2 regions of the Acetobacter sp. JWB genome follow, and region 1 is predicted to be linked to the other one. Evidence: predicted binding sites of a transcription regulator. Region 1 holds the regulator's gene; the other holds the start of a gene.

Evidence for each region. The regulator LexA, encoded in region 1, represses DNA repair genes until DNA is damaged. The targets are predictions, from matches to a motif close to TGTTCTANNTANGTTC.
Region 2: dinB (DNA polymerase IV) is a predicted target of LexA. The motif match lies at 5,225-5,240, and genes of this name have one in related genera.

Annotation. Positions count from the first base shown of each region.
Region 1 is NZ_CP030871.1:1,194,973-1,210,359, reverse strand. It holds gene mfd (transcription-repair coupling factor) at 1-1,955, opposite strand, end outside; gene DS739_RS05765 (succinate dehydrogenase assembly factor 2) at 2,037-2,363, opposite strand; gene recG (ATP-dependent DNA helicase RecG) at 2,433-4,580, shown strand; gene DS739_RS05755 (thiamine phosphate synthase) at 4,593-5,198, opposite strand; gene DS739_RS05750 (thiazole synthase) at 5,195-5,971, opposite strand; gene thiS (sulfur carrier protein ThiS) at 5,975-6,172, opposite strand; gene thiO (glycine oxidase ThiO) at 6,186-7,157, opposite strand; gene DS739_RS05735 (DUF3429 domain-containing protein) at 7,259-7,735, opposite strand; gene eno (phosphopyruvate hydratase) at 7,919-9,199, shown strand; gene DS739_RS05725 (septum formation initiator family protein) at 9,370-9,699, shown strand; gene rpmG (50S ribosomal protein L33) at 9,812-9,979, opposite strand; gene glp (gephyrin-like molybdotransferase Glp) at 10,049-11,323, shown strand; gene lexA (transcriptional repressor LexA) at 11,409-12,059, shown strand; gene bioD (dethiobiotin synthase) at 12,108-13,505, opposite strand; gene DS739_RS05700 (alpha/beta fold hydrolase) at 13,502-14,194, opposite strand; gene DS739_RS05695 (8-amino-7-oxononanoate synthase) at 14,194-15,375, opposite strand.
Region 2 is NZ_CP030871.1:285,212-300,598, forward strand. It holds gene DS739_RS01370 (hypothetical protein) at 1-446, shown strand, start outside; gene DS739_RS01375 (glycosyltransferase family A protein) at 443-1,213, shown strand; gene DS739_RS01380 (hypothetical protein) at 1,290-2,360, opposite strand; gene DS739_RS01385 (amino acid permease) at 2,357-3,850, opposite strand; gene dinB (DNA polymerase IV) at 4,110-5,189, opposite strand; gene DS739_RS01395 (hypothetical protein) at 5,390-6,007, opposite strand; gene DS739_RS01400 (quinone-dependent dihydroorotate dehydrogenase) at 6,185-7,258, shown strand; gene DS739_RS01405 (TIGR01459 family HAD-type hydrolase) at 7,255-8,133, shown strand; gene DS739_RS01410 (NUDIX domain-containing protein) at 8,127-8,549, shown strand; gene DS739_RS01415 (TIGR00282 family metallophosphoesterase) at 8,577-9,392, opposite strand; gene DS739_RS01420 (5-formyltetrahydrofolate cyclo-ligase) at 9,417-10,004, opposite strand; RNA gene ssrS (6S RNA) at 9,991-10,146, opposite strand; partial or broken gene DS739_RS01430 (cell division protein ZapA) at 10,162-10,494, opposite strand; gene DS739_RS01435 (hypothetical protein) at 10,501-10,803, opposite strand; gene DS739_RS01440 (hypothetical protein) at 10,859-11,389, shown strand; gene DS739_RS01445 (class I fructose-bisphosphate aldolase) at 11,386-12,300, shown strand; gene DS739_RS01450 (thiamine phosphate synthase) at 12,345-12,917, shown strand; gene DS739_RS01455 (DUF2501 domain-containing protein) at 13,079-13,504, shown strand; gene DS739_RS01460 (fasciclin domain-containing protein) at 13,608-14,621, opposite strand; gene DS739_RS01465 (hypothetical protein) at 14,674-15,084, opposite strand; gene epmA (EF-P lysine aminoacylase EpmA) at 15,176-15,387, opposite strand, start outside.

The sequences.
Region 1 (15,387 bases):
ATGGCCGCCACAAACGCCGCGCGCAATGCTACCTCGGTTTTACCAAAGCCGACATCACCACACACCAGCCGATCCATTGGTCGGCCGGAGGACATATCTTCCAGCACATCAGCAATAGCGCGTGCCTGATCATCCGTTTCTACAAATGGGAAGCGGGCACAGAACTCATCCCACTGCCCCTCCGGCGGAACCAGTTCTGGTGCCTCCTTCAACGCCCGCATGGCGGCGGTTCTGATAAGCTCACCCGCCATATCGCGGATGCGCTTTTTCATTTGCGATTTACGGTTCTGCCATGCCGTGCCGCCCAGCTTATCCAGCGCAACACCAGCTTGGTCTGATCCAAAGCGGCTAAGCAGTTCAATGTTCTCTACAGGCAGGTAGAGTTTCTGTCCGCCATCATACAGCAGGCGCAAGCAATCATGCGGGGCTACGCCTACACTTACTGTTTCCAGCCCATCATAACGGCCTATCCCGTAATCCTGATGCACCACCAGATCACCGGCTGAAAGTTCACTGGCTTCGGCAATCAGTTCATCAGCACGACGGCGACGGCGCGGTGGACGACCAATACGTTCACCCAACAGATCCTGTTCAGAAACAAACGCCAGATCATCCGCAACAAAGCCGCGTTCCAAACCAAGGGTCAGCAAACCAACCGGGCCGGGTTTGGCTTTGTGGGCTTGCTCCCATGTCTCATATGTTTGGGTGGGTACGCCGTGCTCTCGCAGTAATGTGGCAATGCGCTCGCGCGAGCCTTTGGTCCATGCGGCTACAAAAGCGCGGCGCTTAACCTGCGCCCATTCCTTTACCTGATCCCCCAAGAGCGTAAACACCTGCTCACGCTGGGCACCGGGTACAATTTTGGAGAACATCTTGCCCGGGCGGCCACCTACATCCACACCTCCGGCGCCCTCGGGTTGTGCATAGGGGCTAAATGCCACCACAGGCACACGAGCCAAGCTGGCATCCCACCCTTTTTCATCCAGATAGAGCAAATGCGGAGGCAGCGGACGGTAAGGTATTTCCCCTTCCCGCACAGGTTGGCGGCGGGCCTGATAGTGATCTTCTATCATTTCCAACCGGGCTTTAAGCACATCCTCTGCCTGATGTTCGAGTGAAACAGCCACATCGGGCAGATAATCAAACAGTGTTTCTAAATGGTCATGGAACAAAGGCAGCCAGTGCTCGATACCCGGATGCCTGCGCCCGTCTGAAATATGTTCATAAAGTGGGTCAGACGTTGCTGCGGGGCCAAAGGCATCACGCCAGCCAGTGCGGAAGCGTGAAATGCTTTCCTTATCCAATGAGAATTCGGAAACAGGACAAAGTGTCAGCCCATCGCGCTTAGCGGTAGAACGCTGGGAACCGGGATCAAACGCCCGGATGTTCTCAACTTCATCGCCAAACAGATCAAGCCGCAGGGGTTCACCCGCCCCGGCGGGGTACAAATCAAAAATACCGCCACGGGTTGCAAACTCCCCGGCTTCCATCACGGTATCCGTGCGGGTGTAACCATTGGCGATCAGCAACTCGATCAGAAAGCCCTGATCCAGACTTTCCCCCGTGCGGATGGAAAGGGATTGCCCCTCAAACGTTTTACGTGGGGCAACACGTTGCACCACGGCGTTCACCGTAGCCAGCACAAGCCGTGGGCGACCTTTTGCAGGTTCCAGCAAGCGCGTAAGGGTGGAAACACGCTCAGCCACAATGGAAGGGTTGGGAGAAACCCTGTCATACGGCAGGCAATCCCATGCGGGAAAACGCAGCACTTCCACATCAGGCGCTACAAAGGCCAGCATATCATTCAGGCGGGCCATAGCGGCATCATTTCGCGCAATATGCAGCACGGGGCCTTTATGATCCCGCGCACGGCGGCCCAGCAAAAGGGCATCATACCCTTCTGGCACGCCCCATACGGTTGCTATCCGCTTTTGTGCGCCTGTTTGTGCTGTCATCCCGGTATCCGCCTGTTCTGCTTAAATACGCAAACCCCGCAAGCCGCCAGCATGCCTGTGCCGGAGCCTGAAGGGTTTATACTAACCGCCGCGCCTGATACGGCTATCTTCCACCATACGGCGTAACATGGGGGTGGCTTTCTCTTCCGGCAATGGCAGGCGGCCAAACAGCCAGTCTGTTAGTTCCGGATCTGGCATTTCCAGAATGTTTTCCATGTCCGTCAGTTCTTCTGCCGTCATGGTATCTGCATTGGCTTCTACAAAGCCGCCTATCAGAATATCTGTTTCAAACGTGCCCCGATGGTTGGCACGGAACTTCAGCCGCCGCCTGCGGGCAGCCAGATTATCTTCCGCCACGCCAGATGCGCTGGAGGAAGATGAGGAAGAAACTGTAAAATTGTCTTGCATGGCGCTGGTATCCTATACCGTTGCTAAACCTGTCTGTCAGCCTGCCAAACAGAGGCTTGTGTATCGCTTGTGTCCAGTCCCCTTTCCTTCACATCCTCTTCGGCTACAGGGCAAGATGGTAATTCTGCCCTAGCCCCATTACTGGCCCCGCTTGAAAGCCTGCCCGGCATTAGCACCGCACGTGCCAAGCTGCTGGGCCGCATTGCGGGCGGGCGCAGGGTGATAGACCTGCTGTTCTGCCTGCCCGAAAGCATTACAGACCGCAGGCTGCGCCCCACATTGGCGCAACTCAGGCCCGATACAATCGCAACCGTTACAGGCGTGGTGCAGGATATTCGCAGCCCCGCCCCACGCACCCGCCAACCGTGGCGCGTGATGATTGATGATGCCACCAGTGTACTGGAAGTTGCCTTCTTTTCCCCCTGGCAGGCCAAGCAGGTTGTAAAGGGAGAAAGTATTGCCCTTTCTGGCAAGGTTGAACGTTTTGGTGATAAACTCACCATCACGTCCCCCGATTATCTGGTGCCAGCAAACCAGATAGAGCGCATTCCGCTGCTAGACCCCGTTTGGCCCCTTACGGCTGGATTGTTTACCGGGCAGGTGCGCATGGCTATGGCCGCCGCTCTGCGCCTTTTGCCGCCTACCCTACCTGAATGGCACGATAAAGCGCTTATCAAGCAAAAAAACTGGCCCGATTTTGCCACAGCTCTAAGCTGGGTGCACTTTCCAGACACCATTCCCGATAGCGCACAAGGTGATGCATGGCACGGCAGCCGCACGCGTGCGCAGGCTCGCTTAGCGTGTGATGAACTGCTGGCAGACCAATTAGCCATGCGCATTGCCCAGCAAGCATCCCGCGCCCGGCCCGGCCGGAGCCTGAATGGTGATGGCACCTTACAAAAGCAGGCACTCGCCAGCTTTGGGCATGAGCTTACTTACGGCCAAAAACACGTTCTGCGCGAGATTGAAACCGATATGGCTACTCCGCACTGTATGAGCCGCCTTTTGCAGGGTGATGTGGGTGCGGGCAAAACGCTTGTGGCTCTTATGGCGATGCTGCGTGCAGTAGAAGCTGGCACTCAAGCCGCCCTTATGGCCCCTACGGAAATTTTGGCCCGCCAGCATGCGGCTACGTTCCGGCGCCTCTCCCCCGTGCCGGTGGCGTTTTTATCCAGCTCTGTCAAAGGCAAGGCGCGCAAACAAACCTTGCAGGATATAGCAGATGGCACTGCCAAGCTGGTGGTCGGCACCCACGCGCTTGTGCAGGACGGTGTAAAATTTGCTGATCTAGGTCTGGCCGTTATTGATGAGCAGCACCGCTTTGGGGTCGATCAACGTCTGGCCTTGGTAGAAAAAGGCCATGAGACCGATATGCTGGTAATGACAGCAACCCCTATTCCCCGCACGCTGTTGCTTACCCGGTTTGGGGAAATGCAGATCAGCCGGTTGGAAGGCAAACCCGCAGGCCGCAAGCCTGTGCACACATCCCTGCACAGCCTTGGTAATTTTGAAGATGTGCTGGCAGGCATTGGTCGCGCTCTAGATAAAGGTGCACAGATTTTTTGGGTATGCCCGCTGGTTTCTGAAAGTGAAGCCATGGATCTGGCCGCTGCCGAGGCCCGCCATGCAGCTTTGGTTGAACGATTTGGAGATAAAATTGGACTGGCACATGGGCAGCAAGATGCCAACGTGCGCGAAGAAGTGCTGCAAGCCTTTTCCAATGGTGAAACCCGCATGCTCGTGGCCACTACCGTCATTGAAGTCGGTGTGGATGTGCCTTCCGCCACCATTATGGTGATCGAACATGCAGAACGCTTTGGCTTGGCACAGTTACACCAGCTCCGTGGCCGCGTGGGACGTGGGGCGGATGCCTCCTTCTGCCTTATGCTGCATGATGAAGGCTTGGGCCTTACGGCGCGCCGTCGGCTTTCCTGCCTGAAGGAAACGGAAGACGGCTTTCTTATTGCAGATGAGGATTTCCGCCTGCGCGGCGGAGGGGAGGCAACAGGCCGCCGCCAATCCGGTCTGCCCGATTACCGTATGGCACCGGAAATGCTGGTGGATATGCTGTTAGACACCGCACATGATGAAGCCACGGAGATTCTACCAGATGGACCACCCACCAGCACACCAGAAAAGAACTTGCGAGTAGCAGCCCGTATTTTGCTGGCGCTGTTTAATAAAACCGATGCCGCACGCATTTTTAGCGGCGGCTAAACGGGGGCTTCTTTAGCCCTCTACGGCAGCCAGCCACGCCTTAACCTGCCCTTCTGGGTCTGGCTGGCGAATAAAGGCCGATACGGCAGAAACGCTATCGGCCCCGGCTTCAATACACGCCCAAGCACGTTCCAGCGTAATGCCACCTATGGCAACCAGTGGCAGGTTGCCAATCAGCTTTCGCCATTCTGTCAGCTTCAACGGGCCTTGGGGGCCGAATGCCATTTTTTTCAGCTTGGTTTCCCAAATAGGACCAAGGGCCACGTAATCCGGGGTACAACCCAGAGCGCGGTCTAGCTCTTCGTGGCAATGGGTACTGATGCCAAGGCGAATACCGCCTTTACGAATGGCAGCCAGATCTGCCGTATCCAGATCTTCCTGCCCCAGATGAATGTAATCTATGCCTTCATCCAGCGCGATCTGCCAATAATCGTTCAGCACAAGGCAAACACCATGCTGCTTGGCGTACGCATGGCCTTGGCGAATTTCTGCCCTTAGCGCATCTTCATCCATGTCTTTCAGGCGAAGCTGAATAAAGCGTGCGCCTGCACCCCCCAGCCTGTCCACCCATATGGCACTATCAACAACGGGATAAATCTTTTGGGGCAGAGCTGTCATGCCAGCATGGCCTTTCCTGCAACGGGAGTAGAAGGAACAGCCATATCGCGCTCTTCCATCGGGTCTGCAATACGGGCCAGTTCCCCTGCCTCTACTGCCAGACGAAACGCACGGGCCATATAAACGGGATCTCCCGCCTTGGCCACGGCAGTATTTATCAACACGGCATCATAACCAAGCTCCAGCGCCTGCGCAGCGTGTGAGGGTACGCCAATGCCAGCATCCACCACCAACGGTACGCCGGGAAAATGCGCCCGCATGGCCCGCAGGCCAAACACGTTGTTCAACCCCTTGCCAGAACCAATAGGAGCGCCCCACGGCATCAGCACCTCACACCCTACGGCCAGCAGCTTTTCCGCCACTACCAAATCTTCCGTGGTGTAGGGAAATACCTTGAAGCCGTCTTCCGTAAGAATACGGGCGGCCTCTACAAGCCCGAACACATCTGGCTGGAGCGTATCCAGCTCGCCAATCACTTCCAGCTTGATCCAATCCGTGCCGAACACCTCCCGCGCCATATGCGCAGTGGTGACGGCTTCTTTAACCGTATGGCAGCCCGCCGTGTTTGGCAGCACAGGCACCTTGAGTTCCTGAATAAGAGACCAGAATGCCTGTCCAGCACGCTCCCCCGCAGATTCGCGGCGGAGGGAAACAGTCACAACGCCCGGCTGTGCCGCCAGCACGGCATCGCGCAAAATTTCAGGAGATGGATACTGCGCTGTACCCAGCATAAGTGGCGAGACAACATCCTGCTCGTAAAATGAAACAGCCATGCCTTAGCCCCCTTGCATAGGAGCGACAATTTCAATTTGCGCACCCTCTTGTAGCTGTGTTCCCTCTCGCGTAGCCTTGGGCACAAACCGACCATTCAGCGCCGTGGCAATGCGTGCGCCGCTATAGCCAAGCTCATCTATCAGGGCCGCCAGTGTTTTGGCGGATACTTCGTGCGCTGTATCGTTAACCACAACTTTCATCGGGCGTTGCTCCTTAGGCTTGTGCGCCAAATATCAAATCCGCCGCCTCCCGCGCCCGAGCGGGGGAAAGCAGAAAACCATGCCGATACATACCGTTGATATAAATGCGTTTTCCATCCTGCACCACGCGCGGCATGTTATCTGGGTAAGATGGCCGTAAACCTGTACCCATTTCCAGAATTTCTGCCTCGGCAAATCCGGGGTGGAGGGTCCATGCCGCGTTCAGCAGTTCCATCATGGAACGTACTGTCATGCTGCCTGCATTTTCGCTTTCAATCATGGTGGCACCTACCATGAACACATGGTCAGCCCTTGGCACAATGTAAACAGGTATACGGGGGTGCAACATGCGCACTGGGCGATGCAGCGTTACGTCCGGGCAACGCAACAGCAGCATTTCACCCCGCACACCTCTCAGACCCTCCAGCTTGTTACGCGCAGCCAAGCCGGTGCAATCCACCACCCAGTCAAACGCAGCTTCATTCGGGCTTATTTCGCCAAACTCGGCACGGCCACTCAATTGCTCCAGCCGCGCCAGAAGGGCCTTTAAGGCTTTACGCGGATCTACATGCCCTTCATCGGGAAAAAACAGTCCTTTATGAAAACGGCCTGCCAGATCTGGCTCAAGCTGGGTAATTTCTACCGTGCCTACAGTCTGAAAATGTGATGTGCGGCGGCCAAAGCGGGCAATTTCACCCACATCTCGCGCAGGCGCCAACACAAGGCTGCCCTCACGCGTAACATCGGGCACGTGCTCCGCCCACCAATCTACCGAATCGATAGATTGAGCTGTTACTTCCTCTGGCGCAGATTCGGCCTCGCACCATGGGGCAAGCATACCGCCTGCCATCCATGAGGCCCCGGCCCCCACGCGGCCTCCGCTGTCATACAGGGTAACATCTCCACCCCGTTCGGCCAAAGCTACGGCGGCTGTCATACCCGCCACACCGGCCCCTTTTACCAGAATGCGCGGTTTGCCGTTCATACTCTCTACCTTGCCTCCGTTACTGGCGATGTGCTGCTACAACTTGGCGTTATAACACGCCTCAAACCCTGCTTCTGCAAGGGGTTATGCCGCTTTAATGTTTAGAATGCGCGCACAAGCAGCACCATCAACAGGCAACATTCCGTTACCGCCGTGGCAATCCAGCGCATGCCCATGTAACCGGGCGGCAACCATCCACGTTGCCATGCCCCACGCTCTGCCAATGCCACCAGCGGGAAAAGCACAGCCAAAATTATCACCCCGGCAAGCGGCACCCATGCATACGCCAGATAAGCAGCAATCCATCCGGCAAAGGCAGGCACAACCCCCAAGACCAAACGCAAATTATCTACTCTGTCTGCCCCGCTGGTTAAAATGGCGCGATCAAGCTCCAGCGCCAGACCCCAATGCACGGCTCCAATAAAGGACAGACACACCGCCCCGTAAATGACCAACGCCATTAACAGATTGGGCACTGGCACGCCGGAATCGAAAAATACAATGCCGCATGTGCAAGCAACAAAGGGCAAAAGCCCTGCCACCATGAGCACGACAGCCAGAAATGGAAGTTTTTTCATGAACGTGCAGCAGGCCTTTACCTGATAATTTCATACCCAATGTGGTTGACAGAAAAGCCCAACAAGCGGCCACTAGCAACCGTAGGCAGATTTACCCTGCCCACCGTGTTCCGCCCGGAACCAAAAAAAAGAACACCGGCTTCTGCCCGCCAGAGGCCAGACAATAAAGGAACGGAAACACCAATGAGTGCCATTGTTGACATTATCGCACGTGAAATTCTGGACAGCCGCGGCAACCCAACGGTTGAAGTAGATGTGGAGCTGGCATCCGGCGCCAGAGGGCGTGCGGCTGTTCCTTCTGGTGCCTCAACCGGTGCGCATGAAGCCGTAGAACTGCGTGATGGTGACCCCAAGCGGTTTGGTGGCAAGGGTGTTCTCAAGGCTGTTGAGAACATTGAAAACGAAATCCTGCCCACGCTACAGGGTGCCGAATCGGCAGATCAGATTGATATCGACAACGCCATGATTGATCTGGATGGCACACCCAACAAAAGCCGTATGGGTGCGAACGCCATTCTGGGTGTATCTCTTGCCATTGCCAAAGCCACGGCAGCCGAACTGCATGTTCCGCTGTACCGCTACATTGGTGGCGTGTTTGCCCATGTTCTGCCCGTGCCGATGATGAACATTGTCAACGGTGGGGAGCATGCAGATAACCCCATTGATATTCAGGAATTCATGGTGCAGCCGGTGGGTGCGCCTACTGTGGCCGATGCCATCCGCTGGGGTTCGGAAATTTTTGCCCAGCTCAAAAAAGCCCTGAGCGCTGCTGGTTACAACACCAATGTTGGGGATGAAGGCGGCTTTGCCCCAGCCCTTAAATCTGCCGATGAAGCACTGGGCTTTATTACCCGCGCCGTAGAAGCCGCAGGCTACCGCCCCGGTGAGGACGTAACCTTTGCGCTGGACTGCGCAAGCACCGAATTTTTTAAAAACGGCAAATACAACCTGAAAGGCGAAGGCAAGGAATTCGATTCCGCTGGCATGGTGTCCTACCTGTCTGACCTTGTGAGCCGTTACCCGATTGTTTCCATCGAAGACGGCATGGCAGAAGATGACTGGGAAGGCTGGGCCCTGCTCACGCAGGAACTGGGCAAAAAAGTCCAACTGGTTGGGGATGATCTGTTTGTAACCAACCCAGAACGCCTGCGCCGTGGCATTCAGGCTGGTGTTGCCAACTCCCTATTGGTGAAGGTTAACCAGATTGGTACGCTTACGGAAACGCTTGAAGCCGTGCAAATGGCCCAGCGCGCTGGTTACACTGCGGTTATGAGCCATCGTTCTGGTGAAACGGAAGATTCCACCATTGCGGATCTGGCTGTGGCTACAAATTGCGGACAGATCAAAACCGGCTCTCTTTCCCGTTCTGATCGGACAGCCAAATACAACCAGCTCATTCGTATTGAGCAGGAATTGGCAACTGCTGCACGCTATGCAGGCCGTACCATTTTGAAAAACGCATAAGCTACAGCGCTTTTGGCGCAACAGACTGCAAAAAAGCTGCCTCCCCACCCGGAGGTGGCTTTTTTCATGCCCTCATGCCTTGGCGCTGCCACACTTCATGGTTTAGACAGAAAGGAAGACCCAGAGGTGCAGGCTAAGCTGCACAGAACCAGAAAAAAGGCAGCGCCAGAGTGCAGATCGGTCGTTTCATTCGTCGCACAGTGCGGGCGGTTGTGCCCCCTTTGGTTTTTCTTGGCATTGCGGGCTATTTTGGCTGGAACGCAACGCAGGGCGATCATGGTATTCAGGCCTATAAGCAGCAATTAGGTCTGCTGGAACAGGCCAAGCAATCCAAACAGGATGCTATTGCTGAGCAAGCTGCATGGCACCGCCGCGTAAATGGCTTGCGTGAGCAATCTCTGGATACAGATATTCTGGATGAACGCGCCCGCGCCATGCTGAACATGGCAGATCGTAACGATATTGTTGTGCCTTACGATAGGCGAGACCCGCTGTTTTAAGCGCCTTCCCCTAAGATCTGTGCTGGATACCGCATTTTTCTGGCACAATCAGGCATAAAAAAACGGCGCCCGAGAGCGCCGTTTTTCGTATCCACATTCCGAAGAATGCAGATTATTTGATTTTAGCTTCGCGGAACACGACGTGCTTGCGCGCAACCGGATCGTACTTCTTGAGTTCCATTTTGCCGGTGTGTGCACGAGCATTTTTCTTGGTCACGTAGAAGTAACCGGTGTCCGCCGTGGAGACGAGACGGATCTTGATAACGTTGGTCTTGGCCATGACTTCCTCAGCAGAGCATGATGTACGGAGCCGCATAAACGGCACCGACGGTGTTCAAGTGCCGGCAAAATGCGCATACAAGTGCAAAAGGTCAAGTATTCTTGCATCAAAGCGGTGCAACAGGCCCAAAAAGGAGGAATTTTTATGCTGGATGTGGCTGTTGCGCGCGCCCGAATTCTTGAAAACCTAAAAACATGCGGGCAGGAAATTGTGCCGCTTTCACACGCCTGTGGCCGGGTGCTGGCCCAGCCGGTGCATGCCCGCACTGCCAACCCACCGGTTTCTGTTTCCGCAATGGATGGATACGCAGCCAAAGCGGAAGATGCGCTGGAAGGCGCAGTTTTACACATTGTGGACGAAGTGCCCGCTGGCCACCCATCCGCCGTTACCGTGCAGAAAGGAGAATGTGTGCGCTTATTTACCGGCGCGCAAATTCCCGCTGGCGCAGATACCGTTATCATTCAAGAAAACGTGCAGCGTGAAGGTGACCACGCCAAGCTGGCGGCTCCGGCGCGCCAAGGGCAGTATATTCGCCAGCAGGGGCAGGATTTTCAGAAAAATGACACGTTATTGCCAGCAGGGCGCAGACTCGGCCCGCGTGATATCGGGCTGGCGGCTGCGGGTGGACATGTCTGGCTTACGGTTTCACGCCGCCCGCGCGTGGGTATTTTGGCCACGGGTGATGAAATTATCCTGCCCGGAGACCCAGCCCCTGCGGATGGCATTTTTAATTCCGCCTCCTTCATGGTGGCAGCGCTTCTGCAACAACAGGGCGCAGAAACAATTATGCTCCCCATTGCACGAGACAATATGGAAAGCCTGACAACCCAGTTTCGCCAAGCGGCCACGCTGGACATGCTGGTAAGCATTGGTGGTGCAAGCGTGGGAGATTACGATCTTGTCCGCCCTGCGCTGGCTGAAATTGGGTTGCAGCAGGATTTCTGGAAAATTGCCATGCGCCCGGGCAAACCGTTGATGTTTGGCCAGCTCGGCAACACACCCGTTATTGGCCTGCCCGGTAACCCAGTGGCTGCCATGGTGTGTTCCATCGTGTTTGTAACCCCTGCCCTGCACGTCCTTATGGGCCTACCCGTTGGCACCGAACTGCAAACAGAACCCGCCATTCTGGGCTGTGATGTAAAAGAAAACGATACCAGACAGGATTTTTTACGCGCAACACTTGCGCCCTCCCCACAAGGCGCTGTACCTGTGGCCACACCTTTTTCCCGGCAGGATTCAGCCCAGCTGAATATTCTCAAGCAAAGCCAGGCTCTGGTCATTCGTGCTCCCTTTGCGCCAGCACAAAAAGCAGGCATGCCCTGCCAGATTATCCGCCTACCCTGATCTCTCCCTTGACATAAAAAGAGAACTTATATAGAACAAGACTAAGATTTTCTTTTCATTACGACAGCCGCTTTTGAGGTGCGATATGCTAACGCGCAAACAGCACAAACTTCTGCTTTTTATTGATTCGCACCTCAAACAGACAGGTTTTTCGCCTTCCTTTGATGAAATGCGTGAAGCCATGGGCCTGCGCTCCAAATCTGGTATTCATCGGCTGATTTCCGGGCTGGAAGAACGCGGTTTTTTGCGCCGTCACCACCATCGGGCACGGGCTTTGGAAGTTATTCAACTGCCAGAAATGCAAGAATTGCCACCCAATGTGGTGCGTGCCAGCTTTACCCGGCCTAAGGCTGAAACCGTAAGAATTCCGCTTTATGGGCGCATTGCAGCAGGCCTGCCCATAGAAGCCGTGCCAGATACCTCCCACGTTCTCACTGTTCCAACAGAAATGCTGGGTACGGGAGATTATTACGCGTTGGAAGTAGCTGGAGATTCCATGGTGGATGCTGGCATTCTGGATGGTGACAACGTGATTATCCGTCGCACGGATCAAGCCGAAAACGGGCAGATTGTGGTGGCGTTGATTGATGAGCACGAAGTGACGCTCAAACGTCTGCGCCGCAAGGGCAACATGATTGCGCTGGAACCTGCCAATTCCAGTTACGAAACCCGTATTGTTCCGGCTGAAAAACTGCGTATTCAGGGCTGCTTGGCTGGACTGATCAGGCAGTATTAAGCAAAGTGCCTGCGTGGTAAAAAACTTCCCCCGTAGGCATCTGTTTTTCTATTCCGGGGAGATATCATCCCATTGCGGAAAAAGCTTTGCCAGTTCGGAAACCACAGCAGGCGTAATTTCCGCACAAAATGGTACTTCTGCCAAAATACGTACCTTGCCTTTTTGCTCTATGGTCTCACGGTTTTCTGCATTAAGCGGGCCGCTTAACACCACACCTGCCACGGCAATCTGCCGTGTGCGTAAGGCTTCCAAACTCAACAAAGTATGATTGAGAGTGCCTAGCCCGCTACGCGCTACTAGCACGACGGGCAAGCCCCAACGCTGTGCCAGATCAATCATCATCAGCTCTGGCGTTGCAGGCACCATCAGGCCGCCTGCGCCTTCTACAACCAATGGTTTGTCTGCTTCACCTTGGGGCAGCATCAGTTGGGCCGGATCAATCTGCATGCCTTCCGCACGTGCGGCAGCATCCGGGGAAAGTGATGCAAGAAAAGCCCCTGCGGGTTTGAAACAAGGCGCATCCCCCGCCAGATGCTTAACCGTAGGGGTATCCCCTTCTTCATCCGCCAAACCGCTTTGCAGGGGCTTCCAATAAGCACCCTGCCAGCGCCGCACCAAACAAGCAGACACAAGGGTTTTGCCTATGCCGGTATCCGTGCCCGTTACAAACACACCCTTACGTGGCAGTTTGCGAAAACAGGCATACCCAACCCGCCACGTAACGGCGCACCCTGCCTGCTGAAACCGCAAGGCAACACGGCGCAACTGAACTGCAGATAATGGTACGGCCCCTTCACGTGGGGTAGATGCACCTGTTGCTTTCAGATGCCTTACAAAATCCATCCCATCTGCAAAAGCCTGCACAATATCCTGTTCAGCCCAACCGCCAGAAAACGCAGCCGGTCGCCAACTTTGTGCATCGGCCAATTCTGGATAAACCGGGGTTGCCGCCTGCCGCCCTTCCTGCTGGCAAGCCTGCTGCCATTCAGCAAATGTACCGTCCAATAATGTTGAAACCGCAAACACACCATCCGGAGCCAAAAGCCCTGCAAGGTTGCGCAAAACCTTTTCTGGTTCAGGCAGCCATTGCATAATCAGGTTGCCACAAATCACATCAAACGGGCCAGAAACATCCGGTGCGGCTGCGTCCATCTGATGGTAGGAAACAGCTTCTCCTAGCCGCATTTTAGCCCGCGCCATCATATTCGGGGCAAAATCTGTTGCCAGAATTTCTGCTTCTGGCCAGCAAGCATGCAGATGCTCTGTCAGCAATCCTGTGCCACAGCCAATTTCCAAAATACGCAGGGGACTTTTGCCCGCCATACTGGTTTGTATGCGCTGGAACAGTTCACGCGCCGCCACACGCTGAACCGTGGCAGCTTGATCATACTTTTCCGCAGCATCAAAACTTTTACAAATACGCGCGGCGCGGGTGGGTGTTTTCATGGTTGTTGTTCCATCCTGTTGCGCAGCATTTCCAAAAACCGAGCACACTCAACCGGGTGCGTTTGAGGAAGCAAATGGCCACCATTTTCTACCCATTTTATATGGGCCAAAGCCCGAAAAGAAGCCTCGGTCATACTGGGGGAAGCAATTTCATCCTGCCGCCCCGCCAATACATTTAATGGGCCTAATGGTAAATCTGCCCGTGCATCTTCCGTGCGCAGAATATCCAACCCATATGCCAGTGCTTCTGGCTGGCAGCGTGCCGCCAAAACGGAAGATGCCCCACAACGCTGGCGAAAGTCATTCACCACAGCAGCAGGTTCGCGCCCCAAGCCACGTATCATGCGTTGCACAATACGCGGTGCCACACCTTCAGGAAAATCTTCTCGGCTGGCAAAACAGGCAAACGTGTTGATACCTGCAAACCTGCTTTCGGCTGGCCAAACGCCCTGCCTGCGTTGCAACATCAGCCACATGAACCCAAGGGAATGGCCAATTCCCAATATGTGGTGCTGACTTTGGCGCAGATCATCCAACGTAACCGTTTTTTCTGCGCCAGTGGTTTGTGGTTTCAAAAAACCCAGATCCAGCGTTACGGCATCTGGCCAATTCAGTTGCATAAGCACAGGTTGCCAGAATTCCGGCCCAAACCCCCAACCATGCACAAACACGGGTAAAAGCCGCGCCATTATGCCATGCCTTTGCTGGCGCGGATAAACGTATCAGCCAAAGCCTCCATTTGCGCCCATGTATGGTTGGCATGAAAAACCACCCGCAAACGGCAGCCCCCCGGTGGCACAGTAGGCGGGCGAATAGCCACAGCAAGAAAACCCGCCTCTGCCATTTTCTGGGCCAGAGTGCGTGCTTGTGCCTCCTGCCCTACCAGAATGGGCACAATCTGGGTGCTTGATGGCCCAGTATCCTGCCCCGCATCGTGCATTTTCTGGCGAAAGCTGGCGGCAAGTGCACCCACATGTGCGCGTTGGGTATCCATTTGCGGCAGCAGATCAAGCGCTGCATCAACAGCCCCCAAGACCAAAGGAGACGGCGCAGTGGAATAAATAAAACCGGAAGCTGCGTTATCCAACCATCTGCATAAGCCTTCAGATGCTGCAATAAACGCGCCCATACTGCCTAAGGCCTTGCTGAATGTGCCAACCACCACATCTGCCAGCCCGTTTGCCAGCCCGGCACCTTCTGGCCCCAGTATGCCGGTTGCGTGGGCTTCATCTACGCACAGTAGCGCATCGTATCTTTGGGCCACCTCATGCAACGCGGCAATATCCGCCACATCACCATCCATGCTGAACACGCTTTCTGTCAGCACAATGCGTAGGCCTGCCCCTTCGATTTTCTGAAGTTGGCTTTCAAGGTGCGCCACATCATTATGGCGGAACCGAATCGGGCGGACACCTGCTGCTGCACAACCATGATACAGGCTGGCATGAATAAGCTTATCCGCCAGAATAACGGCGGGAGCACCACATACCTGCGCAGAAAGCCGCGCCAAAGCTGGCACCAGAGAGGCATTGGCCTGCCAGCCAGAAGAAAACAAACGTGCCGCCTGCATATGCTTTAGCCGCGCCACGCGCTTTTCCAGCGCACAAGCCTGGGAGGATGTGCCCGTTACCAACCGGGAAGCACCACTGCCGCTGCCTTCTACCTGTGCCCAAGCGGATGCGCGCTCACGCAACAAAGGGTGCATGCGCAGGCCCAGATAATCGTTGGACGAAAAATCTATGACCACAACGCCATCTGAACGTTTGAGCAGCGCACCACCCGCATATTGCCATTGCTGACAGGTGCGCAAACGCCCCTGAGCAGACAGATCCGCCAGCCCCTTCTGGAAAAGATTATCAAACCGCGTCATGTAACATGTGGT
Region 2 (15,387 bases), 910 kb from region 1:
CGGCCTTCTTCTCCAACTATCAGTGCTTCTTTTATTATCGTAAGGCAGAAGGGCCTATTCCGTCCTCCGGGGTTTACGATATCCTTTCACGCCTCCCGCGCTATGTTGCAGAAAATTCCAAGGTGGCGCTGAATATTCATCGTGATGATAACTGTTTTTTTGAATGGCACCGGATTGTCAAACAAGGCATGGCTTCCGGCACCATTGTTGTAACAGAAGAATGCTTCCCTCATCCGCTGTATAAGGAAGGTGAGCATTTCTTGGCTGAAACGCCGCGGCATATGCCCAATCTGGTAGAATGGTTAACCCAGACTGAAGATGGGCAAAAAGAAGCTGCCAGAATTCAGCAGAATATTTTTGATCTTCTGCAAGATGAGAAAATATTCAACTCCAAGAATATCGATCTCAAAAACTATATTTCTGCTGTGTGGAGCACTGTGAAATGAGCGTTATCAAGCCATGGGACCCCAGCCCGGAAGTTGTTTTTTCCTATAAGAAAAAATCCCGGAAGCCTAAAAACCTGATTACGGTCTGCGTTACCAACTTCAATTATGCTTCTGTTATTGAAGAATGTCTGGATAGCATTGCAGATCAAACGCATGCTGATCTGGAAATTGTGGTTGTTGATGACTGCTCCCAGCGGGATGATTCCGTTGATGTGATCGCGGAATGGATGGAGGAAAACAAGCAGCGTTTTTATAGCCTGCAGTGTTTGACTAACCCGCGTAATCAGGGGCCATCATTTTCGCGCAATATGGCGTTTGAATATGCGCAGTCTGAGTATGTGTTTATTATCGATGCTGATAATACCATTTACCCAACGGCGCTGGAAAAAATCTACACGGCGCTTTTGCAGGGCAAATTCCCGGCAGTTTATACCCAGATTGAAGAGTTTGGAGACCGCAAAGGTATTGGCCATGCCGATATCTGGGATGCCGCACGCATGCGCAAGAATAACTATGTGGATGTGATGGCGCTTATTCGTAAAAGCGCATGGGAAAAGGTTGGCGGCTTCTCTCATATTGAAGAAGGCTGGGAAGACTATGATTTCTGGCTGAAATTTATTGATGCAGGGCTAGAACCCGGATACCTGCCAGAAATTCTGTGTCGTTATCGTGTGCATAATTCTTCGCGCACAGCCACAGAAGCATTGGCTGCACATTATGATCTGGAATTGGTGATGGAGTTCCGTCATCCAGAGCTGGTGGAATAATCAGATTTTCCAAATGCGGTGGTATAAAAAAAGAGCGGAAGAAATTCCGCTCTTTTTTATTTTCAATGCGCAACGGTTAAAACACACTATTAAATGCCACCTGTGGTGAAACCGAAAACCCGGTATTGTGGCCTGCAAAATAGGTTGAAACCCCCGCAATAACCCCAAAACGAGGGGACCAGTTGTATTCAACAGCAGGGGCTATCAGCCAGTCTCCTGAAGAACTGTTAATGCGGTCTATCCGTTCTATTTTGCCGCTTGTTGGGGTGCGGCCTTTAATGTGAGACCCATCTGCCCAGTCTCGCGCCAGATCCATGGCCAAAACCCATTTCTGGTTTATGCCAAATTCCAGAGAAAACCCGCTTTCTCCGTACATGCCGGGTTGCGCTGTGCCGCGGAAGCCAACCTCTGTGCCGTAACTGCTGACGTTATGCAGATGCGCGGTTGTAAGCGCACGGCGGAAGGTGCCCCACATACGCAGGCGCAGTTCATGCTGGCCCGGCAGTGTGTAAGTGGATTGTTCCGTAAAGGCTAAGCGGAATGTATAAACGCCCGATCCAACACCATCTTCTGCTCGGCCCAGCCTCTGATAATTACCTGTGGGAAAACCAACCCCAGCAAATACACTCAGAGCCGGAATATAGCGTGCAGGGTCTGCATCCAGATAACGCCACATTAAATCCACTGGCAGATCTCCGAATTTGAGCCCGCTACTTGTACCAGCTTTCTTCTTCCACAAATAACTGATCGTGGGAGTAACCTGAATACTGATGGAATCCGTAATGGAGTATTTGTAGAGCGTAAAATTGGAAACAGATTGCTGGCGTGGATGTAGTGGATGGCTGTTGCCGTTTGCATCCAGATATCCCACAGGCAGATTATAGCTGACGTAAGGTTCCCACGCGAACACACCTGCCTTGGAAAGCGCGCCAGAAGGCGAAACGAGAGATCCTGTATACCATTGCGGGCGCGCCTCCCCCGGAGCTTGAGACCCCGCCGCCGCACTATTGCCTGTATCTGCAGCATGTGCTGCGGAAAGGCCGACAGAAAGCAGCAATGTGCCTACCAAAGAGCGACAAACAACAGGGCAACACTTAACGCCTGCTCGTACCTGGAGGGAGGAAAATACACTGGCTGCCTGAATCATGATCTGTCTGACCCTTCATGGGGAACCAAAAAATCTTCCGTCAACACAACGGAAGGAACGGTTTGTGGCACGGCGTTATGTTGCGGAACGGAGCGAATGCGACGCCAGCCCCATGCCAGTGCCAAAGCCAGCAGGGGAATGGCGCATATTGTTGCCGTTCCGGTTGGGTAATCAAACGCCATCAGCCCAACGATGCCAATAAAGAAGGCGAGAGCCAGCCACGAGGTAAATGGCGCGCCCGGCATCGGAAAAGAGGTAGGGGCAATTTCTCCACGGCGAATTTTTTTGCGCAGTTGAATCTGGCACAACACGATAAAACACCACGTGCTGAGAATACCCAGAGAGGCCAGACTGAGCATGATTTCAAAAATCTGGCTGGGGATGAAGTAATTCAGCACCACGCCCACAAGATAAATGGCCACAGTAGAAAGAATGGCTGCAGAAGGTACAGCCTGTTTGTTCATGCGGGCCAAATAACGCGGGGCTGCGCCATCTAGCGCCAGTGCACGTAGCACGCGCCCGGTAGAATAGAGGCCAGAGTTCAAGCTGGAGAGCGCTGCGGTCAGCACCACAACGTTCATCACACTGTCTATGCCCGGTACGCCCAACTTGGAAAGGAAGGTGACAAAAGGGCTAACTCCTGCCTGATACGTGTTCCACGGCAGCAGCAGCACAAGCAGCGTAATGGTGCCCACGTAAAAAATGGCAATACGCCAGATAACGTTGTTAATGGCCTGCGGTAAAACGGATTTAACATCCTCGCATTCCCCCGCAGCCGTGCCAATCAGCTCAATACTGGCATAGGCAAATACAACACCTTGTACCAATACCAGTGCAGGTAAAAAGCCGTGCGGGAACAAGCCACCGTTTTCGGTAATCAGATGCAGCCCGGTTGCGTGCCCATCTACGGGGTAGCGCAAGGCCAGAATAACCAGCGCGATGACCAGGAATCCGCCTAAGGCCATCACTTTAACCAAGGAAAGCCAGAATTCCAGCTCACCAAACCATTTTACGCCGGTTAGGTTCATGCCGGTTATCAGCACAAGGGCCAGCAGGGCAAAAAGCCATTGTGGTACACTGGAAAAAACAGGCCAAAAACGCATGTAAAGCGCCACGGCTGTAATATCCACAATGCCTGTTACAGCCCAGTTAAAAAAGGCCATGGTGCCTGCAATATAAGAAGCTTTGGGGCCTAAAAACTCCTGTGTGTAGGAAACAAAGCTGCCACTGGTGGGGCGGTACATCACAAGCTCACCTAATGCACGCAGCATCAGAAAAGCAAAAACACCACACACCAGATAAACCAAGGCAAGAGATGGGCCAACGGCTTGAAGGCGAGATCCAGCCCCCAAAAACAGCCCTGTGCCAATAGCCCCACCCAGAGAGATCATTTGGATCTGACGCTTACCCAAACCACGGTGGTATCCATCTTCAGTGCGTGCGCCTGCATTGGCAGGTGTATGCCCGTCTGAGGTGGGGGAAGCCGTCATCTCGTTAACCTTGATTACAAAATTATGTCAAAACCGATTGGTATCGGGTGCATTGGATTTTGCAGGTTGTAAAGATGGAACCGTTAAATAATCGCAATTAAATATGAATAGTGTATAAGAATGAAGCTGAAACGTATAAGGAATATACAGAATTTATATGAATATCAGGAAAGAAGAAACGCAAATATTTTGTTTTGATATTGAAATAATATAAGCATAAGTGCTGTTGTTTGGGATAAAAATGTTATTTATTTATTATCTATGAAAGTAAAGAAAGTTGCGTTGTGGCTCCTTGATCTTGCGGGCTTAAAAGAGTGGAAAGTGTAATACCTAAAAGTCTTACTGGGGCACGTACAGGCAGCAATGGCGCAAGTAACCGGCACGCCATCTCGGCTAGAATTTCTTGGTCTTGCACCGGATCGGCCAAAGAGAGGCTGCGCGTGCATTGGTTGAAGTCTGTATAGCGCAGTTTCAGGGTGATCGTACGGCCTGTCAGGTTACGTTTTTGGCAGCCCGCCCACACTTTTGCGGCTAGTTCATGCAGAGCCGCGTGTAATTCGGCTGAGGTGCGCAAATCCTGCGCGAACGTTATTTCCTTGCCGAGTGATTTGCGCGGCCTGTTTGGTTCTACTGGCCGATCATCTTTGCCACGGGCGATGCCATAATAAAAAGCAGCCGCCTTACCAAAATGCTGGCGTAAAATATCTAATGAAAAACGACGTAAATCTGCACCTGTATGAATGCCGAGTGTATGCATTCGCTGGGCCGTAGCTGGCCCCACGCCATGAAAAGCGTTTACGGGCAGATTGGCTACAAATGCTTCCCCACGGTTGGGCGGAATAACAAATTGACCATTGGGTTTGCGGTAATCTGAGGCCAGCTTGGCCAGAAACTTATTGTAAGACACACCTGCCGAGGCCGTAAGCCCTGTTTCATGCAAAATGGCCGCGCGTATTTCTTCTGCAATTGCTGTGGCAGAGGGGCGGAGAAGCAGCGGATTTGTTACATCCAAATAGGCTTCATCTAACGAAAGAGGCTGAATAAGGGGCGTGTAACGCGCAAAAATGGCGTGAATTTGGGCAGAAACTGCACGATAAACATCAAAACGTGGCGGCACAAAAATCAGGTGCGGGCATTTGCGCTGTGCCTGCACCGAAGGCATGGCCGAACGCACGCCAAATTTTCGGGCTTCATAACTGGCGGCGGCAACCACACCGCGTTCCTGGCATCGGCCTACCGCTACAGGTTGGCCTTTAAGCGCTGGATTGTCTCGTTGCTCAACAGATGCATAAAAAGCATCCATATCAATATGGATAATGCGGCGTACAACTGCTGTCATCACCCGTGTATGGTAGCAGAAGGCAGCGCAAAAGGGAACAAAAAGAAAACAAATCTAGCTTAAAATTCTGCGTGTCGGGTTTGCAAACCAGAAAATCAGGATCTTTTTAACCAAAGCAGAAGGTCTCAATTTTAAAATGAAAGGGGAAAGCGCTTCCTGATATTGGAGCCACGCCTCCCCGTAGAAAATTATGATGTTGTTTAAGATACCGGAAACCCTTGTGAATACTGGTATTTTGAGGTGGCACGATCCTGCCAATGCGCCACAATTTGCTTGGGCTGCATATCCAGATCATGCCAGCGTGCAAGGGAAAGTGCCGCTGTGGCTGGGTAGGCCCCATAAGCAGATGGACGTTCCGATGCCTTGGTAGGGACAACACGGCTGGAACTATGAGAGAGCCAGTATCCTGCCCCAGCAAGACAGGCTCCTAGCGTTGTAATGGCAGAAGCAAGGCGTGTACGCAGGCCAGCAAATGGCACAAGCGGTTTAAGCAGGTCTTCCATATCTGCATTGCGTTCATTCTGTGCGGCTTCTGTTGCCAACAAAAGGCGATACTCTGTGCTGGTAACAGAAAGAGCGCAGCCTACCCGAATATCCAGTGCAGGCATTTCCAGTGCGGCCATATCTGTCAGGGCATCATGAAAGGTTTGCGCAACAGCCAAAAATTCCCGTCTAAAGCAGGGCAGAAACAGGCCGCCCGATGGCCCGGCTGTGGGCGTGTGCGGGTTTGTTTGTATTCCTGCAAGGCGGCGAATGGTCCAAAGTGTCAGCCGTTCGCTGCAGGCAAGATCCGTCAGGTAAACAGGTGAACGTGTCATGGCGCATTCCTAAAGGCAGATGCCTTCATCCTTTGTGTGGCATGTGTGCGATAACTCTCTTTAGATGAGAATAATTCTCATTATCAAGATAAAAATGCATCAACTTTTCTCACGCTTCTGTGGTGGCTCTGTTTTTTCTGCTTTTCTTGAGGCTGGGCATGAGGCAGTACACAAGGCATGTCTGTGCTTGCCTCACTCTCTCTTCCATTCCTGCGCCGGTTAGATCCGGAACAGGCCCATGAACTGGCCTTGGATGCCCTAACACTGGGTGTATCCGTGCCCATAAAGCGGCCCAAGGATGATCCTGCCCTAGCTACACGTGTGCTGGGTATGCGGTTTTCCAACCCCATTGGCATTGCTGCCGGGTTTGATAAGAACGCCCGTGTTCTGCGCCCTCTGGCACAGTTGGGATTCGGGTTTGTAGAAGCCGGAACTGTTACGCCACGCCCGCAGGCGGGTAACCCCAAGCCTCGGCTTTTCCGCCTTACGGAAGATCGGGCGGTTATTAACCGTATGGGCTTTAATAATCAGGGTATTGATAAGTTTGCCGTGCGTCTGGCGCGTCTGTCCCGCCCGTTGCCATCTGGCCGTGGCGGTGGGGCCGGGGTGCCTGTAGGCGCCAATATCGGTATTAACAAAACCGGTGCCGACCCGGAGCGCGATTACCCAGAACTGGTGGCGCGCGTTAAGCCCTACGTTAATTACATTGTGCTAAATGTCTCTTCTCCTAATACGCCGGGCCTGCGTGGCTTGCAGGATGCTGCCCGCCTGCGTGGGATTCTGGATGCCATTTCGGCCCGTCATGCAGAACGGCCACCGCTGTTGATTAAGCTGGCGCCAGATCTGGAAGATGATGCCATTGGCCCCATTGTAGAAGCCGCCGTAGCCGGTGGTGCGCAGGGGCTGATTGTCACCAACACCACACTGGCGCGCCCCGATTCTCTGCAAAGTTCGTATCGCACAGAAGCTGGGGGGCTTTCTGGCCGTCCGCTTAAACCGCGCGCTACGGAAATGCTGCGTCTGGTTGCGCAGGCTGCGGCAGGCCGTCTGGCACTGATAGCTTGTGGCGGTATTGAAAGCGGAGAAGACATTCTTACCCGAATCCGCCTTGGGGCTGATCTGGTGCAGGTTTACACAGCGTTTGCTTATGAAGGCCCCGCACTAGTAGAGCGGCTGAAGCGTGAGATGCAGCACATCATGCGTGCGCAGGGCATTGAAACGTTGGATGATATTCGGGGCAAAGATTTATGATAGCGCAGCAAACTGTAGAAGATATGCAGCAGATTACAGGCCTTGCCGCGCTGGCAGACCAGTACGATGGCTACATTATAGATCTATGGGGCACAGTGCATGATGGTGTGCAACCATATCCCGGTGCCGTAGAGTGTTTGCAGGCCCTGCGTGCATCAGGCAAAAAAATTGTCATGCTTTCCAATGCGCCGCGTCCGGCAGATGTCGTATGTGCGCAGCTTGAAGCCTTTGGTATTTCGCATGAACTGCATGACGGGGTGATGACAAGTGGTGAAGAAACGCGCCGTTTGTTAAAAGCCCGGACAGACCCGTGGTTTGCCAATTTGGGGCAAAAAGTGCTGCATATTGGCGGCACACATGATCTTGGTCTGTACAACGGGCTGGACGTGCAACGCGTAGCACAGCCTGCGGATGCCGATTTTATTATGAACACCGGGCCAGATGCCGAGCGCGGCGTGGGATCACTGGATCCATATCTACCAGAACTGCGTGCTTGTCTGGAACGTGGCCTGCCAATGGTGTGCGCCAACCCGGATATGGTGGTGGTAAAAGGTGGCAAGCGGCAGATTTGTGCTGGGGCTCTGGCAGCATTTTACGCGGAACAAGGTGGCAAGGTCAGCTGGATAGGTAAACCATACCCCCGTGTGTATGAGCCTGTTTTTGAGATGCTGAATGTGCCACGCCCGCGTATTCTGGCCATTGGTGATGCACTGGCTACCGATATGCGTGGTGCTTCTGCTGTGGGCGTTGCCGGGCTGTGGATTTTGGGGGGCATCCATCAGGAAATGATCGGGGATGACATCCAGTTGGCAAAAGAAGAAGCCAAGGCCGTAGGTTTGGCCCCGGTTGCGGCTATTAAAAGATTGGTGTGGTGAGTGCGCCACCAACCTCACCCGCAGTAGGGTGTGGCGCTGCTATTGTAAATAATGCAGGCCATATTTTGCTGCTGCGTCGCCTCAAGCAGCCAGAAGCAGGTTGCTGGGGGTTGCCGGGCGGCAAGGTAGATCCGTTTGAAACCGTACCGGCTGCCGTTATCCGCGAAGTGCTGGAAGAAACCGGCTTAAACGTGCAGTTAGGTGCGTTGCTTTGCGTGGTGGATCAAATTGACCCAGCAGCAGGCACGCACTGGGTTGCCCCCGTTTACAGGGTGCAGCAGTACACGGGGCAGCCCCATATCTGCGAGCCACATAAACATAATGGGCTAGAATGGTTTGCTCTGGATGCGTTGCCGCAGCCCCTTACGATTGCAACGCAGCAAGCAGTGGCCGTCTTGAAGCATCAGGACGCGTAAAGCCGTGCTGGAAACACGTAGCCTGATTTAGAAATCAGGCAGTGTCTGGGCCAGCAAGCCACCTTGGCGGAGGGGAGCCACACGGCGGGCAAGGCCCGTGGCATCTTCTGTTTCCACCATAATTCCGCATATTGTGGCTTCGCCTTCTGCAGGTTGTAGGCGTTCACCCGGCATTTTGCGTACAAAACGGGTAACCGCGGGTTCCTTGGTCATGCCAATAACGCTGTCGTAATCTCCGCACATCCCAGCATCTGTCTGAAACGCCGTGCCAGCGGCCAGAATCCTATGGTCTGCTGTGGGGGTATGTGTGTGCGTACCCACAACCAAAGATACACGGCCATCCAGCATATGACCCATTGCCCATTTTTCGCTCGTGGCTTCTGCATGCACATCCACAATGGCCGCTTGTATGGTGGCGCCAAGGCGATGCTTGTTGAGCAGTTCATTCATGCACCGGAAGGGATCATCCAGCGGGTCCATGAACAGGCGGCCCATCACGTTGACCACAAGAGCTTTGCGGCCATCTGCCAGTTCTACTACCACACTGCCTTGGCCGGGTGTACCGGGGGGATAGTTGAGCGGGCGCACAATGCGAGGTTCGGAGGTAATATGCCCGATCAGATCACGCCGATCCCACGCATGGTTGCCAAGGGTAAGCACATCTACGCCGCCTTGCAGCAAGGATGTGGCAATGGCGGGGGAAAGGCCAAAGCCGTGGCTGGCGTTTTCGGCATTGACCACAACCAGATCCAGCGCCAATTTTTCACGCAAGGCAGGCAGGCGGCTTAAAACGGCTTCGCGGCCAGTGCGGCCAACAATATCACCCAGAAAAAGGAGTCTCACGCCAGAGGTTTCCTGTGTTTGTTGTTAGTCAAAATGGAGAATCTCCTTTTCAGTCACAATACAGGAAAGCGGCCTGTCATACGGTCCAGCAGGAAGGCTGTCTAATTCTTGGCAAGATGGCGCATACCCAATGCTGCGTGCATCGGGCAGGGCGGCCAAAGTGCGATCATAATATCCGCCACCATATCCTAGCCGGTTGCCTGTGCGGTCAAACCCTAGCAAGGGCACCAATATAATGGTGGGTTGCAGAACCGGGCCATCAGGAAACTCAGTGCCAAAACGGCCTTGCATCATGGGGGCATGTGGCGTCCAGCGCCGAAAAATAAGGGGCTGCCCGCGTGGTGGTGTTTCAGGCAGCACAATGGTTGCGCCTGTATCCACCAATATGTGGCACAGCGGGCATAGATTTACTTCATGCGGTAGGGGCCACACGCCAGCAACAACAGCGGGCAACAGGGGGCGCAGAAGTGTATGCAGGTGGGTAAGGATACCGCTATCCAGCGCTTCATCACGCGTTTTTAGCGTGGCCATGCAGTGTTGGCGCAGTTCTTTTTTGCGCGCGGCCACAGCAGGCGGATCACCTTGTGGGGGGGAAATGTGCGGAGCCACCATGAACCGTGGGTCTTTCAACCTCCAGGACCTGCGAGTGCAGGTGGGCGCCGGGTAATGTGACCAGGGCCACAACAGAGCCAGCTCCCTAGGAAGTGCTTATCGGCCCAGGGGATGACTTGCCTCACGCGTTGGGCAGCCCCGCCTCATCTATGTAGGCGTGCTCAAGCTCTGCTGCAAGAGATTCCGCACGTTCGGCCAAATCTGCTAAGCGACCGGCTGTAAGGGCCTGCTCCGCCCGCAGGCGTTCGGCATCTTTTGCAGCCTGTATGGTGGCATCTGGCACGCGGCTGCCAGAAAGATCCTGTATTTCATCCGCCATTAAAAGGGCGGCCAGAACCAGTACCCGGGCATCTCCGCTAAAGCCCATGTCACGCACGCGCTGCACGCGGCGTTCTACCTGCTGGGCCATGGCCTGAACGTGGCGTTCCTGCCCGTTATCGCACCCTACCGTATAGCTGTGGCCGTTAATCCGAACCGAAACAAGTGCCATGCTGTATCAGTTTCCCTGTTCGTGTTCTGCCGGGTGGTAAAAGGTAAGGGAAGATGGCTTTTCTGCCCGTTCCAGCGCATCTCGCACGCGGGAGAGAAGGGCATCTACATTGGCCACCAGTTCCTGTTTTTCTGTGCCCGTGCGGGTTTGCTGTTGCAGCCCTTTTTCAACAGCAAAGGAAATGCGTTGCAAGGCACGATCCAGCCGGGCTATGGGGTCTTGCCCAGCCGGTGGCTGTGTGGCCGGGTGCTGTTTACCAGCGTGTTCGTCAGTCTGGGGCAAAGACGGCTCCACGGCTTGATCCTGCATTCTTGTTTTTGTCAACTGTGCTCAGGAATCACCCGCAAACGCGATGGCGTCAAGCATGCTAACCAAAAACGCTTCATTTTTCTTACCAAAAATGCCGCCAGACAAGTTATTTACGATTGATGGATACGAATCTGGCATGGCTGCCTATCGTGCTGCGCGTGCGGTAGAGGGCATGATAGAGGGCGCAAGCGCACGTTTTGGTTTTCTTTCTGCCCCAGGTGCGGCTGGGTTTATGGGGGCAGGGTGGTGGTTGGCACTTATTGCAGCGCTGGAGGATTCGACAGGCCTTGCATTTTGGCATGCGCTGGATTGCGGTGGCAGCGCAGCTTATGCGTTGGGTGCTGTGCGCATGGGCCAAAAACATGCTGTGTTGCAAGCATCTGCTGCCCAGTTTAATGCGATAAAAGCAGTTTATACGCAGGAATTTGGCATGCTATTGAGCGCCCGCCCGCCATCATTTCACCTTATACCATCATTATGTCACACGTCTTCTCTTGTCGGGTATTTCACCGACGGTTATTGCCAATCCTCAGATCCGGAAAATAAACTGCCGGACACAAGGCAAAAAAAGGATTGTTACCCATGACACTTACCCCCAAGGTTAAGGCTATTCTCGACCAGTACGAGAGCGATAATCCCGGCACCAAGATGAATCTGGCGCGGCTGCTCAACGCAGGTAAGCTGGGTGGCACAGGCAAGCTGGTGATTTTGCCGGTTGATCAGGGGTTTGAGCATGGCCCGGCCCGTTCTTTTGCAGCTAACCCGGCAGCGTATGATCCGCATTATCACTTTGAACTGGCGATTGAAGCAGGCCTAAGCGGCTATGCAGCGCCGCTGGGCATGCTGGAATGTGGCGCCGCAACATATGCTGGTGAAATTCCGCTGATTCTGAAGTGCAACAGCTCCAACAGCCTTGCAACGGAAAAAGATCAGGCTGTAACGGGCACCGTGTCTGATGCCCTGCGTCTGGGTTGCTCTGCTATTGGTTTCACCATCTATCCGGGCTCCGAATACTGCTTCGAGCAGATGGAAGAACTGCGCGAACTGGCAGCAGAAGCTAAGGCTGCTGGCTTGGCCGTTATTGTATGGAGCTACCCACGTGGCCCCGTGCTGGACAAAAAAGCTGAAACCGCAGTGGATGTTTGCGCCTACGCCGCACATATGGCTGCGCTGACGGGTGCGCACATTATCAAGGTAAAGCCGCCGACTGAAGTTGTTGCACTGGATGCCAACAAACCAGTGTATGAGCAGAACAAGATTGACGTTGCCACCCTGGCTGCCCGCGTGCAGCATGTGGTGCAGTCCTGCTTTGCGGGCCGCCGTATCGTAATCTTCTCTGGTGGTGCGCATACCAGCACGGATGAACTGTTGCAGACCATTCAGGGTATTCAGGATGGTGGTGGCTTCGGTTCCATTATCGGTCGTAACGTGTTCCAGCGTCCGAAGGCGGAAGCTCTGGCTCTGCTGGACAAAATCACCACCATTTTCAAAGGCTGAAACAGCCATAGTATCTGCGCAGCGGGCATGAGATAAGGAACACTATGTCTGATCTTTATCTTGTCACGCCTGCTGTGTCTGATGCACAGGCTTTTTTACCTGTTCTTGAAGCAGGTTTAGCTACCCACCAGCCCGCAGCCTTGTTGCTGCGGCTGGTGGATATGCCTGTGGCGGCAGCCCGGCAGGCTGTATTACTTCTTAAGCCGGTCATTCAGGCGCGTGATATTGCCCTGATGCTGGAAAATGCCCCGACCCTTGCGCAGGAAACCGGGTGCGATGGCGTGCACCTTTCTCCTTCTTATACGGCGGCTTCTGTAAAGGATGTGCGGCGCATTATCGGGCCGGATCTCCAGCTTGGTGTTGCTGTTGGAGAAAGCCGAGATGCCGCCATGTGCGCTGGTGAAGATGGCGCAGATTATATCTGCTTTGGCGCAGAAGATGGCGCTTCGCTTGAAACTGTTTCAGCACTTACACGCTGGTGGTCTTTAATGATGGAACTGCCTGTGGTGGCGCAGGCACAAACACCGGCTGATCTGGCAGTGTTGAGCGCCAGCGGAGCGGATTTTGTTATGCCCTCCGAACAGTGGTGGCAGCAGCCGGACACGTGGCAAGGCTGATTTTTGTCGGGTTTGATACGGGTTTTTGCCATGTTTGAGGGCAATGCTAAGTATCAGAACGCGCTTTCTGATCGAACAGATCATGCTGATCTGCGGATGAAGGACGCGGCATGATTATCGAGAACTGGATATTTTCCATGCTGAATAAAAAAACATTCCTGATGCTGGCTATGGCTGCTGGTGTTGTTGCTGCTCCGGCTGTGCATGCACAGGGTTTTGGTGGTGGACTGGGCTCTATTGGTAAAAGTGCCCTGTCTGGCGCTGAAAGCGGCGTGGAAAGCCAAGGCGCAAGTATGGCATCCAGCATGCTGCCAAGCCTTTCTTCTGCCAGCACAGGCAATCTGGCCGGTATTCTTGGGTATTGTGTGCAGAACAATGTGCTTCAACAGGGTTCTTCCACGGCGCAGTCCGTTCTGGGTAGCCTGACACAGAAGCCGGGCGTAACATCTTCCAGCGCGTATGAAGCTGGCCAGCGGGGACTGCTGCAAACCGGCAATAACCAGATGTTCTCTTTGGCCAACCTGAAGGGTGAGCTGAAAACCAAGCTGTGCAGCATGGTGCTGGATAAGGCGCAGTCTGCCCTCTGATTTTGCTGCGGTATGAGCAGGCTTTTTCGCCTGCTTTACCCATTAAAAAAGCCCCTGTCAGTGCAAAACTGGCAGGGGCTTTTTGCATGTTCCCAAACTGTTTTTAGGGCAGTTGTAAAACAGGTGGTGTTGTAAGGTTTTCCTTGCGGGATGTGTAGGAGGCTGTGGCCGGTTGCGTGCGGGCTGCAATCGTGCTGGCCTGTGCCTGTGCCTGTGCCTGTGCCTGTGCCTGTGCCTGTGCCTGTGCCTGTGCCTGTGCCTGTGCCTGTGCCTGTGCCTGTGCTGTGGGCAGTGGGCGGCTGACAGGGGTTACAGAGGCCGCAGAAACAGGCGTGGTAGCGCTGGCGCTCTGCTGCGGCACAGGTGGAAGAATCAGATCTTGCATAAAATACAGCACACCGTTGGACTGCGGAATACCCGTAACCCATAGGTGAGACGTCATGCCCTGCCCATTACCAATAACAACTTGGCCAGACTGATTATCCACCCACGCGGAAAGCAACTGGCCATTCAGGGTAGGAAGCCCGACAGACTGGGTGGGAGAAGCCAGAGCAGCATGCTTGATTTTGGCCAGAGGCCAACGCCCTTTAACAATGGTGTAAGACAGCATTTCCTTGATAACAGCCGTATTATCCGGGTTTGTCAGTTTGTTGCCTGTTTGGGCGTTATAGGTTTCTAGTGCTGAATTCGGAATGCCAAAAACTGTAAATGGCCCACTCCGTTGTAAGGTGGTTAACAGGCCAGTTGTATTGAGCAGATGGGTGTAATCTGCCATTTCCAGAGAACTCGGGAGTGTATCCGACAGCGGGCGGTCACAAAAAGCTGGTGTTTCCGGGTTGGGGTAGGCAACCCGGCTATCTGGAGCGCTTTTTGGTTCTACCTCTCGGGTCTGGCTTGGTTTTGCAGGTGCGTAAGTGCGTGTGCCCGAAACTGTTGGCATCATGTACGAACAGGTTGAATTGGCAACTTTATACGTATCCTGCCGTGCGCGGCTTTGTGTGCAGCCGCCAAGCGCCAAGGCGGCAATGCCTATGGCCGCGGGTGCAAGCGTACGTGGGTTAAAGGCTGTTCTGTACAGAACACGCTTAAGGTGCATGGATGTCTCCCAAAAGATCATGCCGCTAAAAGAAAGACTGGCTTCATGAAGTAGAAGACTGCACCGGGCATACTCAGCACCCGTCTCCTCGCATTGTCCAGGCTGTTACAATACCGTTTACCAGTTCAAACGTAGTCTGGCAGGTATAGGTATAGGCTGTGCCCATGCCACCCCCCATACCGCCCCAGCCACCATCCCAACCGCCCATACCCCAGCCGGGGCCGTATCCGCCCCAGCCACCCCAGCCGCCATCCCATCCCCAACCGCTCATGGGCATGGTGTAATCGGTTTGCTGGTTGATATAAGCTAAAAAGGTGTGGTTACCGGAAACAAACTGCCGCGTGGGCACGCCAAATGTGCGCACCACATCAGTTGTTTGCTTGCCGATCATGGAATCAAGCTGGCGCCGTTCCTTTTTGCTAGGTACTTGGCAACCCGTTAGAGCCAGAGCGCCCAGCAGCAGGATAAATCTTTTATGCATCATGGCAGCTCTGGCTCCCGCCGGTAGTGTTGTAACCGGGCATCATACGGATAAATGTTGAACAACATATTATGGTTGCGCCAAATGTTGCAGACTAACCGTTTATCCACAAGACGTTCTGTATACGTGTTGTGCCGCAAGCCAGCATAACCAACCTATCAAACCCCAGTGCAATGCCAGAGCAGGCAGGCATATGGGGCAGGGCGCTTAGCAGTTTTTCATCCACGGGCCATTCTGGACGGTTGGGGTACAGAGTTTGGCGCTGCTGGCGGTCGGCCTTAAAGCGGGCACGTTGTTCTGTGGTGT